DNA from 2 places in the Variovorax sp. efr-133-TYG-130 genome. Region 1 is predicted to be linked to the other one. Evidence: riboswitches for the same ligand, from Rfam matches in the RefSeq annotation. Region 1 holds a riboswitch; the other holds the start of a gene.
What was found. A riboswitch is a leader RNA that binds a small molecule or an ion and turns the genes downstream of it on or off. The one in region 1 is predicted to bind cobalamin.
Positions count from the first base shown of each region.

Region 2: it holds a riboswitch for cobalamin, as region 1 does, so the genes downstream of both, QRN67_RS10710 (TonB-dependent receptor domain-containing protein) here and QRN67_RS06145 (TonB-dependent receptor) in region 1, are expected to answer to the same signal.

Region 1 is NZ_JARVTD010000003.1:857,128-863,647, forward strand. Features, by position in the region: gene QRN67_RS06135 (energy-coupling factor ABC transporter permease) at 1-120, opposite strand, end outside; gene QRN67_RS06140 (PepSY domain-containing protein) at 167-1,702, opposite strand; gene QRN67_RS06145 (TonB-dependent receptor) at 1,714-3,882, opposite strand; cobalamin riboswitch at 4,017-4,286, opposite strand; gene QRN67_RS06150 (hypothetical protein) at 4,326-4,553, opposite strand; gene QRN67_RS06155 (hypothetical protein) at 4,697-5,101, shown strand; gene QRN67_RS06160 (cation:proton antiporter domain-containing protein) at 5,107-6,520, opposite strand, start outside.
Region 2 is NZ_JARVTD010000009.1:54,151-60,670, forward strand. Features, by position in the region: gene QRN67_RS10700 (bifunctional adenosylcobinamide kinase/adenosylcobinamide-phosphate guanylyltransferase) at 1-273, opposite strand, end outside; gene QRN67_RS10705 (cobyrinic acid a,c-diamide synthase CobB) at 242-1,675, opposite strand; gene QRN67_RS10710 (TonB-dependent receptor domain-containing protein) at 1,660-3,576, opposite strand; cobalamin riboswitch at 3,675-3,938, opposite strand; gene QRN67_RS10715 (ClcB-like voltage-gated chloride channel protein) at 3,992-5,707, shown strand; gene QRN67_RS10720 (DUF904 domain-containing protein) at 5,806-6,030, shown strand; gene QRN67_RS10725 (cell division protein ZapA) at 6,027-6,371, shown strand.

The sequences.
Region 1 (6,520 bases):
GAGGCCGTCCTTCACCGCGGTTTCGATGGCCACCTTGCCTGTGTAGGCGAGTGCGGCAGCGGCCGTGGCATAGCTGAGAAAAATCTTGGTTCCGTCGACGAGACCTGGTTCGATGTGCATCGAGCACCTCCTGAAATGCACCGCAGTGCGAAAGTTGATTGTTGGTTCATGGACCTGCCTGCGCAAGCCCCTTCGAGGCCGCCGCCCGCCGTGGCTTGCGCCGCAGCCGGCGCCAGCCGATCACCACGCCGCTGGCCGAGGCTACCGCACCGACCGCCGACAGCAGCCACATCACGACATCCCAGGCCGGCCGGTGCTGGATGAGCCAGGGAAAGTCGAGGCTGTGCGCCGCGTTGAAGAGCCAGCGGCGAAGGCGCGAGTTGCTGTCGTTGCTGCCCGCCACCTGCCCGCTGGCCGGGTCTATATAGACGCGGCTGCGCGCGGCGTCGTCGAACTGCAGGCGCCACACGGGCACGATGCGCTCGCGGTGGTGGCCGTACCAGTGGAAGTCTTCGCGCGTCTGGAGCACCGCCTCGGTGACGCGGGCGCCGGGACGCAGCGCCGAAGCGGCGCGCACGATGTCGTCCCTGGCAATGGAAGCAGGCGCGCCGCTGGCGGCATCGACCACCCACGCGCGCGCCTGCGCATCGCGCAGCTGCAGCAGCGGCCGGCCGTCGAACCACAGCAGCACGGCCTCGCGCGGCGCGGCGGCGCCCTCGCCGTGCGGCAACGATGCCGGCGGCCAGGGGAACGGTGAGATGCCAGCACCGCTGTAGCGGGCCATCGCCGCCGCGTCGCCCGGCCCGCGCTGGAACCAGCCGTTGGGGTTCATCGAGAGCCAGCCGCTGATGATCCAGGTCAGCACGAAGAAGCCGCCGATCAGCCCCGCGATGTGGTGCCAGGCCATCCACCCCGTGTAGGGCGTGACGGCGCCATTGCGGAAGCGCCTGCGCAGCCGCACGCGCAGGATGCCGATGACGATCCCCGTCACCGCCGAGACGATGCACGCCGCCGACAGCCACACGACCACTTCGTGCCACAGGGGCGGGTCGGCGCGCAGCGGCGTGAAGTAGATCCAGTGCGGCACCGAGCCCAGCCAGTTCCAGAAGCGCTCGGAGCGGTTGGTGTCGCGCACCACTTCGCCGTTGCGCGAAGACACGTAAAGCTCGGTGCCGGCCGCGTCGCCAAGCTCGATGCGGTGCAGCGGGCGCAGCGGGTTCAGGCTCTGCGGCACGGTCCACTGGTCGCGCTCCAGCGTCTCGGCCCAGCGCGCGCCGGACCGGCCCGAAAACGCGCGCGCGATGGCTTCGGCCTGCGCGGCATCGACCGGGCCCGGCACACGGCCGTCGCGCGCCGAGACCGTGTGCCGGCCGCCGTGCGCATCGACGATGCGCCACACGGGCTGCGGATCGGTGCCGCCCTGCATTTCCAGCACCATGCGCCGGGGCGGCTGGGTGCGCGCGGCGGGCGGCAATGCGTCGAGCGCGGCCGTGGGCGACACCGTTGCCTGCGAAAAGCGCAGCGGCCCCAGCCCGGCCAGCCGCTCGGCGTCCGTCAGGTTGGGATACCCCACGTACATCATCACCACGCCCGAGACGAACCACATGACGAACAGCAGGCAGCCGCCGATGCCCAGCCACCGGTGGGTCCAGTAGAGGCCGTGCCGGATGCGCGGCCAGGCGCGGCGCCATGCGGGAGTCATGCGTGGGTCGCTCAGAAATCGACCAGCGCCGAGAGTTCGAAGGAACGCGGGCGGCCCAGCAGCCACTGGTTGCCGCCGTTCGAGAACGACACCGCATAGCGCCGGTCGGCCAGGTTGTAGGCGCGCAGCGCCAGCTTGAGCGAACGGTTCGCCTGCCAGCTGAGCGAAGCGTCGGCCACGGTGTACGAGCCGATCTTGCGCGAGTTGGCGGCGTCGACCTGGCGCGGGCCGACGTAGCGCACGCCGAACGCGGCCTCCCACTGCGGCAGGAAGCGCCAGTTGAGCCACAGGTTGGCCGTCTGCTCGGGCACGCCGCTGGGCGTGTTGCCCGCGCGCGAGATCAGCTTGCCGCCGACCACTTCGTTGAAGTCGTCGTAGCGCGCGCGCAATCTGGCGATGTTGGTCTCGAGGTCCAGCGTGGGCGTGAGCGCCATGTCCAGCGTGGCCTCGATGCCCTCGGACGACTGCCGCCCGATCTGCTGCGTCTTGCCCGGGTCGCTCGCGTCGCGCGACAGCAGCTTGTTCTTCTCGATGCGGTAGGCCGCCACGGTCCAGGCGCCGCGGTTGTCGGCGAACTGGCGCTTGTAGCCGACCTCGACCTGCCGGCCGGTGCTGAGCTCGAACGGCACCTGCGTGGCCGAGGTGCTGATGAGCGAGGTCAGCGGATCTGCCGCGCGCGCCACCTGCGCATAGAAAGACTGCGACGCATCGGGCGCATACACCACGCCGAGGCGGCCGGTGGCGTACTCGAAGGTCTTGCCCAGGTTGTTGGCCGCGTTCTGCAGGTCGGCGCGGGCGATCTTCGCGTGGTCCCAGCGCAGGCTGCCCACCACCGACCATTGGTCGTCGAAGGCCAGCTTGTCTTCGGTGAAGAAGGCGTAGGTGCCGGTCCTGGTCCGGTAGCGAGGCGTGTAGGCCACGGGCGAAACGTAGTAGCCCGGGTTGAAGACGAAGGGGTCCACCACCGATCGCCCGCCGTAGGGCGAATCGTTGGTGTGCTGGAAGTCGATGCGGTTCACGTCGAAGCCCACCAGCACCTGGTTGGCCAGGCCGAACAGGCCGTGCTTGAAGGTGGCGTCGGTGCGGTTGCCGATCTGCTCCTGGTCGTGGCCGATTTCCAGGTAGTCGCCGCGCGTCACGCGGCGCGTGGTGGCGCTGTAGGTGTAGGTCTCGCTGTTGCGCCAGTGGCGCTTGCTCTCCAGCCGGTAGAGCTGGTTGCGCACGGTGACCGAATCGTTCGGCGTCCACTGGGCGTCGAGGCGGGTCCACTTGTCGCGGTACTTGATCTCGGAATCGTCGAGGTTGTAGTTCTGGCGCAGCGTCTGGCTGCTCAGGCGGCCGTCGATCAGCGGCACGCCGTAGTAGCGCTGCGGCGACTGCCGGCCCTCGTCGTGCGAAAGCGTGAACTGCAGTTGCGGCGACACGTCGAGCCGCACCGCCGCGCCCACGGCCAGGCTCTCGGCCTGGCCGCGCTGCATGAAGCCGTCGGTCTGGCGGTGGCTGATGTCGAAGCGGTAGGAGAGCCTGTCATTGATCGCGCCGCCGCTGCCGAACGCCACCTGGCGGGTGGCGTCGGAGCCCACGGTGAGCAGCGCCTGGTTCTGGATCGGCCCGCGCGTGGGCTTCCTGGGCACCACGTTGATCGCGCCGCCGATGGCGCCTTCGCCGTACATCACCGAGGCCGCGCCGCGCAGTATCTCGATGCGGTCGACCGACCAGGTGTCGAACGGGAAGGTGACGGTGCCCGCGCCCGCGTACAGCCGCGTGCCGTCGAACAGCTGCATCACCGAGCCGTGGCCCAGGAAGCCGCGCGCCGCCATCGCGGTGCCGCCGTTGCCGGGGCCGGGCGAACCGGTGATGCCGGTGGCGCGGGTGGCGGCATCGATCACCGAGACGTCGCCGCGTGCGCGGATGGTGTCGCCGTCCAGCACCTCGATGCTGGCCGGCGTTTCAAGTGGCGTCAGGCCCAGGCGGCTGCCGGTCTGCGTGGTCTCGTCGATGGCGAGCCGCGTATGGCGGTCGGCCTCGACCTGCACCGGCGCCAGGCTCTGGCTGCCGTCGGCCTGCGCGAGGGCCGCGGCAGGCCCGAGGGCGAGCCCCAGCCCCAGTGAAATACCCGAAAGCCGCACGCGTTGCGGCGCGCCCGTGCGATCGCGCGATGGCGATGCCTGTCGGCTCATGTGATCTCTCCTCCGGCCCGCGTCCCCGCAGGCTCCTCTGTCCGAAAAAGGACGAGGCGGGAGAAGCGGAGGGGCGATGACGGTCCAGGCGCGAGCGCGGAGGCGGCAGGCCCGGACACGCACTCCCGCAGCGTCCGAAGGCGGTTTCCAAGGCCGGTATCCGGGCTTGCGGAGCGCTCCGATGCGCGAAATGCGCATCGGAGCAGAAACCCTCGCCTTCCCACGCCGAAGCGCAGTGGCCGCCGGCCTCTTCAAGGAGGCGCAGGCTTGAGGGTTCCCGATCCGCTGACCGTTGCGGGGGCAGCGCAGGAATGACCGGGTCGGCTATGACCCGGCGCACCTGCTTCCCGTTTAACCCCGGCGCCATGGCATGGCGGGCGGGGCACCTTCGAACCGTGTTGACTGGTTTGATTCGTGAGAATCAACAAACCACAACCGCGAAATTATAAGTAGCCGCTATTGCCGTCGGGTCCGAACAGGCGCCGCATCACCGCCACGCCGGCCACCAGCGCGTTCGAATAGCTGGCGTAGGGCTCGAGCGCCGCTTCCAGCGGCTCGTAGAAGTGGGAGGCGTCTCCGGGTTCCCCGGCGACCGCTTCCATCAGCACCCAGTAGAACTCCCCTTTTTCCAGCTCATGGACAGTGAGCGCGATGTTTCTCTGTGTGTGCATGGACTGGATTGGGCAGTGCTTATTGGTGAATGGGTGGAGGCCAAGGCCGGTTGACAGCTTCCGGGCTTCTCCTACAGAGGGGATTCCCCATGCAGCCTATGTTTTTAAGTTTTGCACATGCACAAGCAGGAGAAGGAGACAGCATGAAGAACTTCACTCTCGAACCCGGCATGCGGGCGACCATCGGCGGAGCCTTCTATCCGACCGGCTACTCGATGGTCATGTTTCCGGACGCGGAAGATGCCCAGCGCGTCGGCCGCGGGCTGATCGAGCAAGGCACCATCGGCGACGACGTCTACCTGCTTCCCGCGCAAACCGTGCTCTCCCAGATCACGCCCACCGTGGAGACTGCCGACGACCCCCTGCCCTCCGCCGGCACCGAAGGCGCGACCGTGCGCGCATACACGAAGCTGGCGCGCGAAGGCCACACGGCGCTGCTGGTGAAGACCGAGGACAGCGAAGCGGCCGAGCAGCTCATGGTGCTGGTGCGCACCGTGCCCTACTCCATCGCGCAGCGCTACCGCACGCTGGTGATCGAAGACCTCTGAGTTCGTCAGGCCGGGGCCGCCATCGACACGGCCCGCTGGACCACGTCTCGCGCCATGGCCTGCGCGAGTTCCTGCTCTCCCAGGAACACGGTCACGGCCGCCTCGCGCGTGAGCAGCGCGGCTTCCTGTTCGTTGTGGCTGCGGATCACGGTCTGGATGGTCGGGTTGAGCGTGCGCGCCGTCTCGATCATCTGGCGCACGTTCATGGCGTCGGGCGTGGCAACCACCAGCACGCGGGCGCGGGCCACATGCGCCTGGATCAGCACCGCCGGATCGGCGGCATCGCCCCACACGGCCGGCGTGCCGGCTTCGCGCAGCTTTTCGACCAGTTCGCGGTTCTGCTCGGCGACCACGTAGGGAATGTCGTTGGCGTCGAGTTCCGCCGCAATGCGGCGACCGACGCGGCCGTAGCCCACCAGCACCACCTGCCGCGACAGGTACTTGGCCTCGGTCGTCATGGGCAGTTCGGCCAGCGGGTCGTCACGCGACTCGAGCCCGCGCGCGAACGACGAGTGCGCATGCAGCCATTTCTGCATCGGCCCGATCAGGCTGAACCACAGCGGGTTGGTTGCGATGGAGATGAGCGCCCCCGCCAGCACCAGGCTCTGCCCCTCCACCGGCAGCAGGCCGAGCGACACCCCCAGCCCCGCCAGGATGAACGAGAACTCCCCGATCTGCGCCAGGCTCGCGCTCACCGTGAGCGCCGTGCCCAGCGGGTAGCGGAACACCAGCACCAGCGCGCAGGCCGCGAGCGACTTGCCCAGCACGATCACCAGCACCACCGCCAGCACCTGAAGTGGCCGCTCGATCAGCACCGAGGGATCGAAGAGCATGCCGACCGACACGAAGAACAGCACTGCGAATGCGTCGCGCAGCGGCAGCGACTCTTCCGCTGCGCGGTGCGCGAACTGCGACTCGCGCATGACCATGCCCGCGAAGAAAGCGCCCAGCGCGAACGACACGCCGAACAGCGCCGCCGACGCGAAGGCGATGCTCACGGCGGCCGCCACCACGCACAGCGTGAACAGCTCGCGCGAACCGGTGCGCGTGACCTGCCAGAGGATCCACGGGAACACGCGCCGCCCCACCACCAGCATCAGCGCCACGAAGCCGCCGACCTGCAGCAGCGTGAGGCCCAGCGTCTGCCACAACGGGTCGGCCGGCCCTTCCTGCGCGGCATGGCCGCCCAGCGTGCCGGCCAGCGGCGGCATCAGCACCAGCACCAGCACCATTGCCAGGTCTTCGACCACCAGCCAGCCGATGGCGATGCGCCCGGTGAACGAATCGAGGATGCCCAGGCTCTCGAGCGCGCGCAGCAGCACCACCGTGCTGGCCACCGACAGTGCCAGGCCGAACACCAGCGCCGCGCCGGGGCTCCAGCCCCACCACATGGCCAGGCCGCCACCGAGCAGCGTGGCC
Region 2 (6,520 bases), on a different contig from region 1:
CTGCGTGACCACGGCACGCGCGAGCTCGATCGGTTCCTCGATGGTGCGCATGCCGGGAACGCGCTCGGCACGGTCGGCCTGGTGGCGCACGATGCGCTCCTGCATCTCGTCGTCGTACGCCTGCGCGGTGGCGATCATCACGGCGCGGCGGGTGCGCGGCTCGGCGGCGAGCCAGTCGGCGGCGCGCTGCTCGGCGCGGCGCGACTTGCCGCTCTTCTGGCCGCCGAGGATGAACTCGTGCTCAACAGTCGCGGGCTTGATCATGGTGGGCATGGCTTTGCAACTCGGTGGGCATGGCGCCGAAAAGTCGCGCGGTGGCTTCGGGGCTGGAAGCGAACCACGCATGGAAATAGCTGGCGCGCACAGGGCCGTGCACGTAGAGCGCCTCGCCGCCCTGCGCGCCCACGGCCTGGGTCGTGCCTGGCCGGGCGGTGCGCGCGACGGGCGCGAGCGGTGTCTCGCAGCGCGAATAGTGGAAAGTGTGACCGCGCAAGGCGTGGCAGCCGAGCTGCAACTGCTGCGGGCCGAGGCCGGCCAGCCGCTTCTGCATGGTCACCCTGCCCGGCAGCAGGCCCCACAGGCGATGCACGTTGCCGGCCTCCGCGTCTTCATGCGTGGCCAGCTCTTCGAACAGCGCCATCATGCCGCCGCACTCGGCCCATACGGGCTTGCCGGCCGCCACGTGGGCCGCCAGCGCGGCGCGCATCGGTTCGCAGCGCGACAGCGCCTCGGCGTGCAGCTCCGGGTAGCCGCCGGGCAGCCAGACCGCATCGCAAGCGGGCAAGGCGTCGCCCGCGAGCGGCGAGAAGAAGGAAAGGCGCGCCCCCAGTGCGGTGAGCACGTCGAGGTTCGCGGGGTAGATGAAAGAGAAGGCGGCATCGCGTGCGATGGCGATGGTGCGGCCGGCCAGCAGCGGCTGCATGTTCGCGACAGGCGGTGCGGCATCGAAGCGCACCTGCGGCAGTTGCGCGATGTCCATCTGCCCCAGTGGCGTGCCGGCCAGCACGTCGGCCACGGCGTCGAGGCGCGCCATCGCGTCGCCCAGTTCGTCCGCCACCACAAGCCCCAGGTGCCGCTCCGGCAGCGTGAAGCCCGCGTCGCGCGGCAAGGCGCCGAGCCATTGCGAAGGCTCGCGCAGCGCGTCTTTCAGCATGCCGGCATGGCGCTCGCTGCCCACGCGGTTGGCCAGCACGCCGGCCCACGGCAGGCCGGGCCGGAAGTTCTGCAGGCCGTAGGCCAGCGCGCCGAAGGTGCCGGCCATGGCATGCGCATCGATCACGGCCAGCACCGGCAGGCCGAAGCGCACGGCCAGGTCGGCCGCGCTCGGCGTGCCGTCGAACAGGCCCATCACGCCCTCGACGATCAGCAGGTCGCAGTCGGCCGCCGCCGCGCGCAGGCGCTCGCGGCAGTCGGCTTCGCCGGTCATCCAGAGGTCGAGCGAATGCACCGGCGCGCCGGTGGCCAGCGCGAGCCAGAGCGGGTCGAGGAAGTCGGGCCCGCACTTGAAGGCCCGCACCCGCCGGCCCTGCCGCGTGTGCAGCCGCGCGAGCGCGGCCGCGACCGTGGTCTTGCCCTGCCCCGAGGCCGGCGCGGCCACCAGCACCGCGGCGCAGGCGGCCGCCGCGGCACCGGCGGTGTCGCTTGCTTGCGAGGGGTTGCTTATTGCGGCGTCCACTTGAGACCGACGTACGCGGTGCGGCCGGCGGTGGCGTACAGGCGTGCGTACTGGTAGTCCTTGTTGCCCACATTGTCGACCCGCGCGATCAGGTTCAGGTCGCGCGTGAGCTGCCTGCTGGCCGACAGGTTCAGCACGGTGTAGCCGCCGAGCTTGACGCTGTTGGCGGCGTCGTCGTAGCGGCGGCTCGAGGTCTGCACCTCGGCGCCCAGCGTCCAGCCGGCGACGCGCCAGTCGGCACCAAAGGTGGCGTGGCGCTGCGCGCGGCGAGCCAGCAGGTTGTGCGTGCCGAGGTCGCGCGGGTCCTGGAAGTCGAGCGAGGTGCGCAGCGTGACGTCGCCGATGCGGTGGCCGCCCGACAGCGTGACGCCCTGGTATCGGGCGCGCGCCGTGTTCCTGTAGCAGCCGAAGGACGAGGCGCAGCCCTTGGCCGTGCCGTCGAAGCTGATCAGGTTGCGCACCTGGTTGTTGTAGACCACGATCCCGGCGTGAGAGGCGCCTTCGGTGTATTGCAGGCCCAGTTCGACGTTGCGGCTGGATTCGGGTTGCAGCGTGGCCAGGCCGTATTCGCTGAAGCGCTGGTAGAGCGTGGGCACGCGGAAGGCGGTGCCGGCCGAGGCCGTGAAGCGCAGCGACGGCGTGATGGCATAGCCGTAGGCGGCGCTGCCGGTGGTCTTGCCGCCGAATTCGCTGTCGCGGTCGTGGCGCACATGCAGCTGCAGCGAGTGCGGGCCCTGCACGAAGCCGTAGCCCAGCGACAGCGCGTCCTGCGCGCGGTCGCGCGACAGCAGCTTCGAGCTGGTGGTGGGCGCGTTGTCGAGTGCGTCCTCGCGGCGTTCCAGGGTGGCCGTCACCAGGTGCGGGCCGAAGCGGAATTCGTTCTGGAACAGGTAGCCGCGCAGGTGGGTTTCGGTGCGGTAGAACGAAGGCTGCGTCTTGTAGACCGACTGCGAATCGGTGATCTGCACGCGGGTGCTGTAGACGTCGTTCCACTTGGCCGACCAGGTGAGGCCGGCGGTGCGCAGCGTGTTGCTCGAAATGTCGTTGGCAAACAGGAACGGCAGCTTGGTCCTGTACGACACGGAGGCGTCGTAGCCGGCCTTGATGTCGCTCGCGAGCAGCGTGGCGTCGAGGCGCTGGTCGGGCGTGAGCTGGAAGCCCAGCTTCACGTTGCCCGAGGTGCTGTTGTAGCCGTCGCGGTCGGGGCTGGTGAAGCCGTCCTTGACCACGTTGCGCTTGTCGACCGGCTGCACGTTGTAGCCCTTGCTCTCTTCATGTTCGACACCGAAGGAGTAGTCGAACAGGCCCGACTTCCCGCTCACGCCGCCTTCGATCCTGCGCAGGCCGTAGCTGCCGAAGCCGATGCCCGCGTAGGGCGAGACGCCCTCCTCGCCGCGCTTGGTGAAGAGCTGGATCACGCCGCCGATGGCGTCCGAGCCGTACACCGCGGCGGCCGGGCCGCGCAGCACTTCGATGCGGTCGATCTGCGACAGCGGAATGCCCTCCCAGCCGGCGCCGCCGGTCGATTGCGAGTCGATGCGCACGCCGTCGAGGTAGACGGCCGTGAAGCGCGTTTCCGCACCTCGGATGTACAGGCTCGTCGTGTTGCCGATGCCGCCGGTGCGCGAGATCTCGATGCCGGGCAGGCGCGCCAGCACGTCGGCCACGCCGGTGGCGCCGCTGCGCTCGATGGTCTGGCGGTCGATGATCGACACGTCGCCCACCAGGTCAGACAGCGCCTGCGGCGTGCGGTTGGCCGTGACCACCGTCTCGCCGAGGGTGGGCGCCTGTTGCGCATGGGCCAGGCCGCCGAAGGCGGATGCCAGCGCCAGCGGCAGGCAGGCGAAGCGGAGACGGCGCGCGGGAGCGCGGCCACGGAAAACGGAAGCGTGGGAAATCATGAAATGTGCCGAACGAACGTCAATGCCCCGTGCCGGCTTCCCCGCCGGCACCTGGGCGCAATGGCTGCCTCGCGCACGGATTCTTTTTTTCCGTGCATGCGGCAGCCGCCTTGTTGGCCGGTATCCGGGCTGGCAGAACGCCCCTCGCCGCCTTCCCAGGCACCTGTTTCAGGGTGCCCAGTGGCTGTGTGGAGAGGGGTGACGCCTTGCGGCGTCGTCTGCTTGACCGTTGCGGGGGCAGCGCAGGCGGCTTGGGCCGGGCCCGGTACGCGCTCGAGGGCGTTCGGGGGACCTTCACTCCTGCTTCCCGTTGAACCGCGGCGCGTGAACCACGCCGCAGGCACCAACGGGCGGGATTTTAGGCCCTGTCCGACACGATTTAAGCCGAAAGTTGCGCACCGCTAACATCGCAGCAATGCGCCCGGCCTCGGTTTTCCTGAATATTCGTTCCGCGCTGCAGCGGCTTTTCGGCGTTTCGGGCTGGCAGTCGATGCTGCTCTGGTCCATTGCCGCGGGCCTGCTCGGCACGCTGGCGACCGAACTTTTCCGCGCGGCGCTCTACGGCTTCGAGCATCTGGTGCTGGGCCCCGGCGAAGGGCTGGTGGCCATGGCCAGGCACCTGCCGTGGTGGGCGCGCGTGGCCTGCCCCACGCTCGGCGGGCTGGTGGCGGGCCTGCTGCTGGTGCTTGCCAAGCGCGTGGCGGAGCGAAGCGCCACCTCCGACTACATGGAAGCGATCGTGCTCGGCGACGGACGCATTCCAGTCGCGCAGACGCTGGTGCGCAGCGCGTCGTCGCTGGTGAGCATCGGCACCGGCGGCTCCATAGGGCGCGAAGGCTCGATGGTGCAGCTTGCGGCGCTGGCGGCCTCGCAACTGGGGCGGCTGCTGCGCTTTCCGGCGGAACGGCTGCGGCTGCTGGTGGCCTGCGGCGCCGCCGCCGGCCTCACGGCCGCCTACAACGCGCCCATCGCGGGTGCCTTCTTCGTCGCCGAAATCGTGCTGGGCTCGATCGCGATGGAAAGCGTGGGGCCGATCATCATCGCGTCGGTGGTGGCGAACGTCGCGATGCGCGCGCTGCCGGGCTATCAGCCGCCTTACAAGATGCCGGCGTTCCCCGAGATCCACGGCGCGGAGGTGGTGCTGTTCTGCGTGCTCGGCGTGCTGCTGGGCTTTGCGTCGGTCGCATTCCTGCGCGCTTTGCAGGGCAGCCGCGCGCTGTTCGCCAGGTTGCCGCTCGCGCTGCCGTGGCGGCTGGCGCTGGGCGGGCTGCTGATGGGCGCCATTTCCGTACCGATGCCCGAGGTCTGGGGCAACGGCTACAGCGTGGTCAACGCGGTGCTGCACACGCCGTGGCCCTGGACGCTGATCGCGATGGTGCTGGTCGCCAAGGCGGCCGCGACCATGGCCACCGCGGGATCGGGCGCCGTGGGCGGCGTGTTCACGCCGGCGCTGTTCTTCGGCTGCATGATCGGCGCGCTGTTCGGGCTGGCGGTGCAGGCGCTGTGGCCGGCTTCCAGCTCCGCGCCTTTCGCCTATGCCATCGTCGGCATGGGCGCCTTCCTGGCGGGCGCGACGCAGGCGCCGCTGATGGCGATATTGATGATCTTCGAGATGACGCTGAGCTACCAGGTCATGCTGCCGCTGATGGCCGCGAGCGTCATCGCGTACTTCATCGCGCGCTCGGCCAATGCCGGCTCCATGTACGAAATCACGCTGCGCCGCAACGAGCAGCGCGACGCGCAACTGCGCCTGCGCGGGCTGCACGTGCGCGACCTGGTGCAGCCGGCCGAGACCGTGGTCGGCCCCGACGCGGACCGCGAGGCGATGAGCAGGCTCTTCCTGCAGCACCCCGTGAAGTACCTGTACGTGGTCGACGCCGACGGGCGCTACCTGGGCGTTGTGCCGCTGGCCGCGCTGGGCGCAGCGCCGGCCGAAACCACGGCCGGCGCCCTGCTCTCGCAGGCGATCCTGCCGATCACCGCCGACACCGGCCTGGGCGAAGCGCTGCAGCGCTTCCTGGAGCACCGTGGCGAGCGCCTGCCGGTGATAGAGAGCGCGGCCGACCCGGTGCTGCTGGGCGTGGCGGCCAAGAGCGCGCTGCTCGCCACCTATGTGCGGCTGAGCGAGTAGTTTGAAACGCCGGTGGAAGGCCGCAGAATCCAAGCCTGCACGCACCCTCGCCCAAGCACGGCGAAGGGCCCCTCCCAGGGAAACTACAATCGCCAACCATGCCCGCATCCAGCCCCATCGACCAGATCGCCGAGCGTGTCGAACGCCTGCTCGTGCGTCACGAAGAGGTGCAGCGCACCAATGAGTTGCTGCAGGAACAGGTCGATGCGCTCACGCGCGAACGCGACGCACTGAAGTCGCGGCTCGCTGCGGCCCGCACGCGCCTCGACGCGCTGCTCGAACGGCTGCCGGCTGAACCACCTCCCCAAGACCCCTCCGCATGAAGCAGATTGAAGTACAGATCATGGGCCAGAGCTATCTGCTCGGCTGCCCCGACGGCGGCGAAGCGCAGCTGCGCGAAGCCGTCGAACGCGTGGACGCTGCCATGTGCAAGATCCGCGATGCGGGAAAAGTCAAGGCCCGCGACCGCATCGCGGTGCTGGCCTCGCTGAACCTGGCCTTCGACCTGGCCGCGCAGCAGGCCACGGCCGCCGCCGCGCCCGCGGCAGTACCTCCCGCCGAGGCAGCAGGCACCGCCCCCGATACGGCGGAAACCGACCCGAAGGCCGCGCAGCTCATTCAGAGACTCGATCAAGCCCTTGCCGGCGATGGACATTTGCTCTGAATGAATTCGTCGGACACAGGCAGGGAGGCGTAAAATCCGAACTGTCTGCAGACGTGTCGGGCTTAATATTTCCTTGTTCCAATGCTCTCCGGAGCCGGGCTTGGTACATCGCTAGACGGGCGTGATCATCTCGCGTCAGATGAACCCGA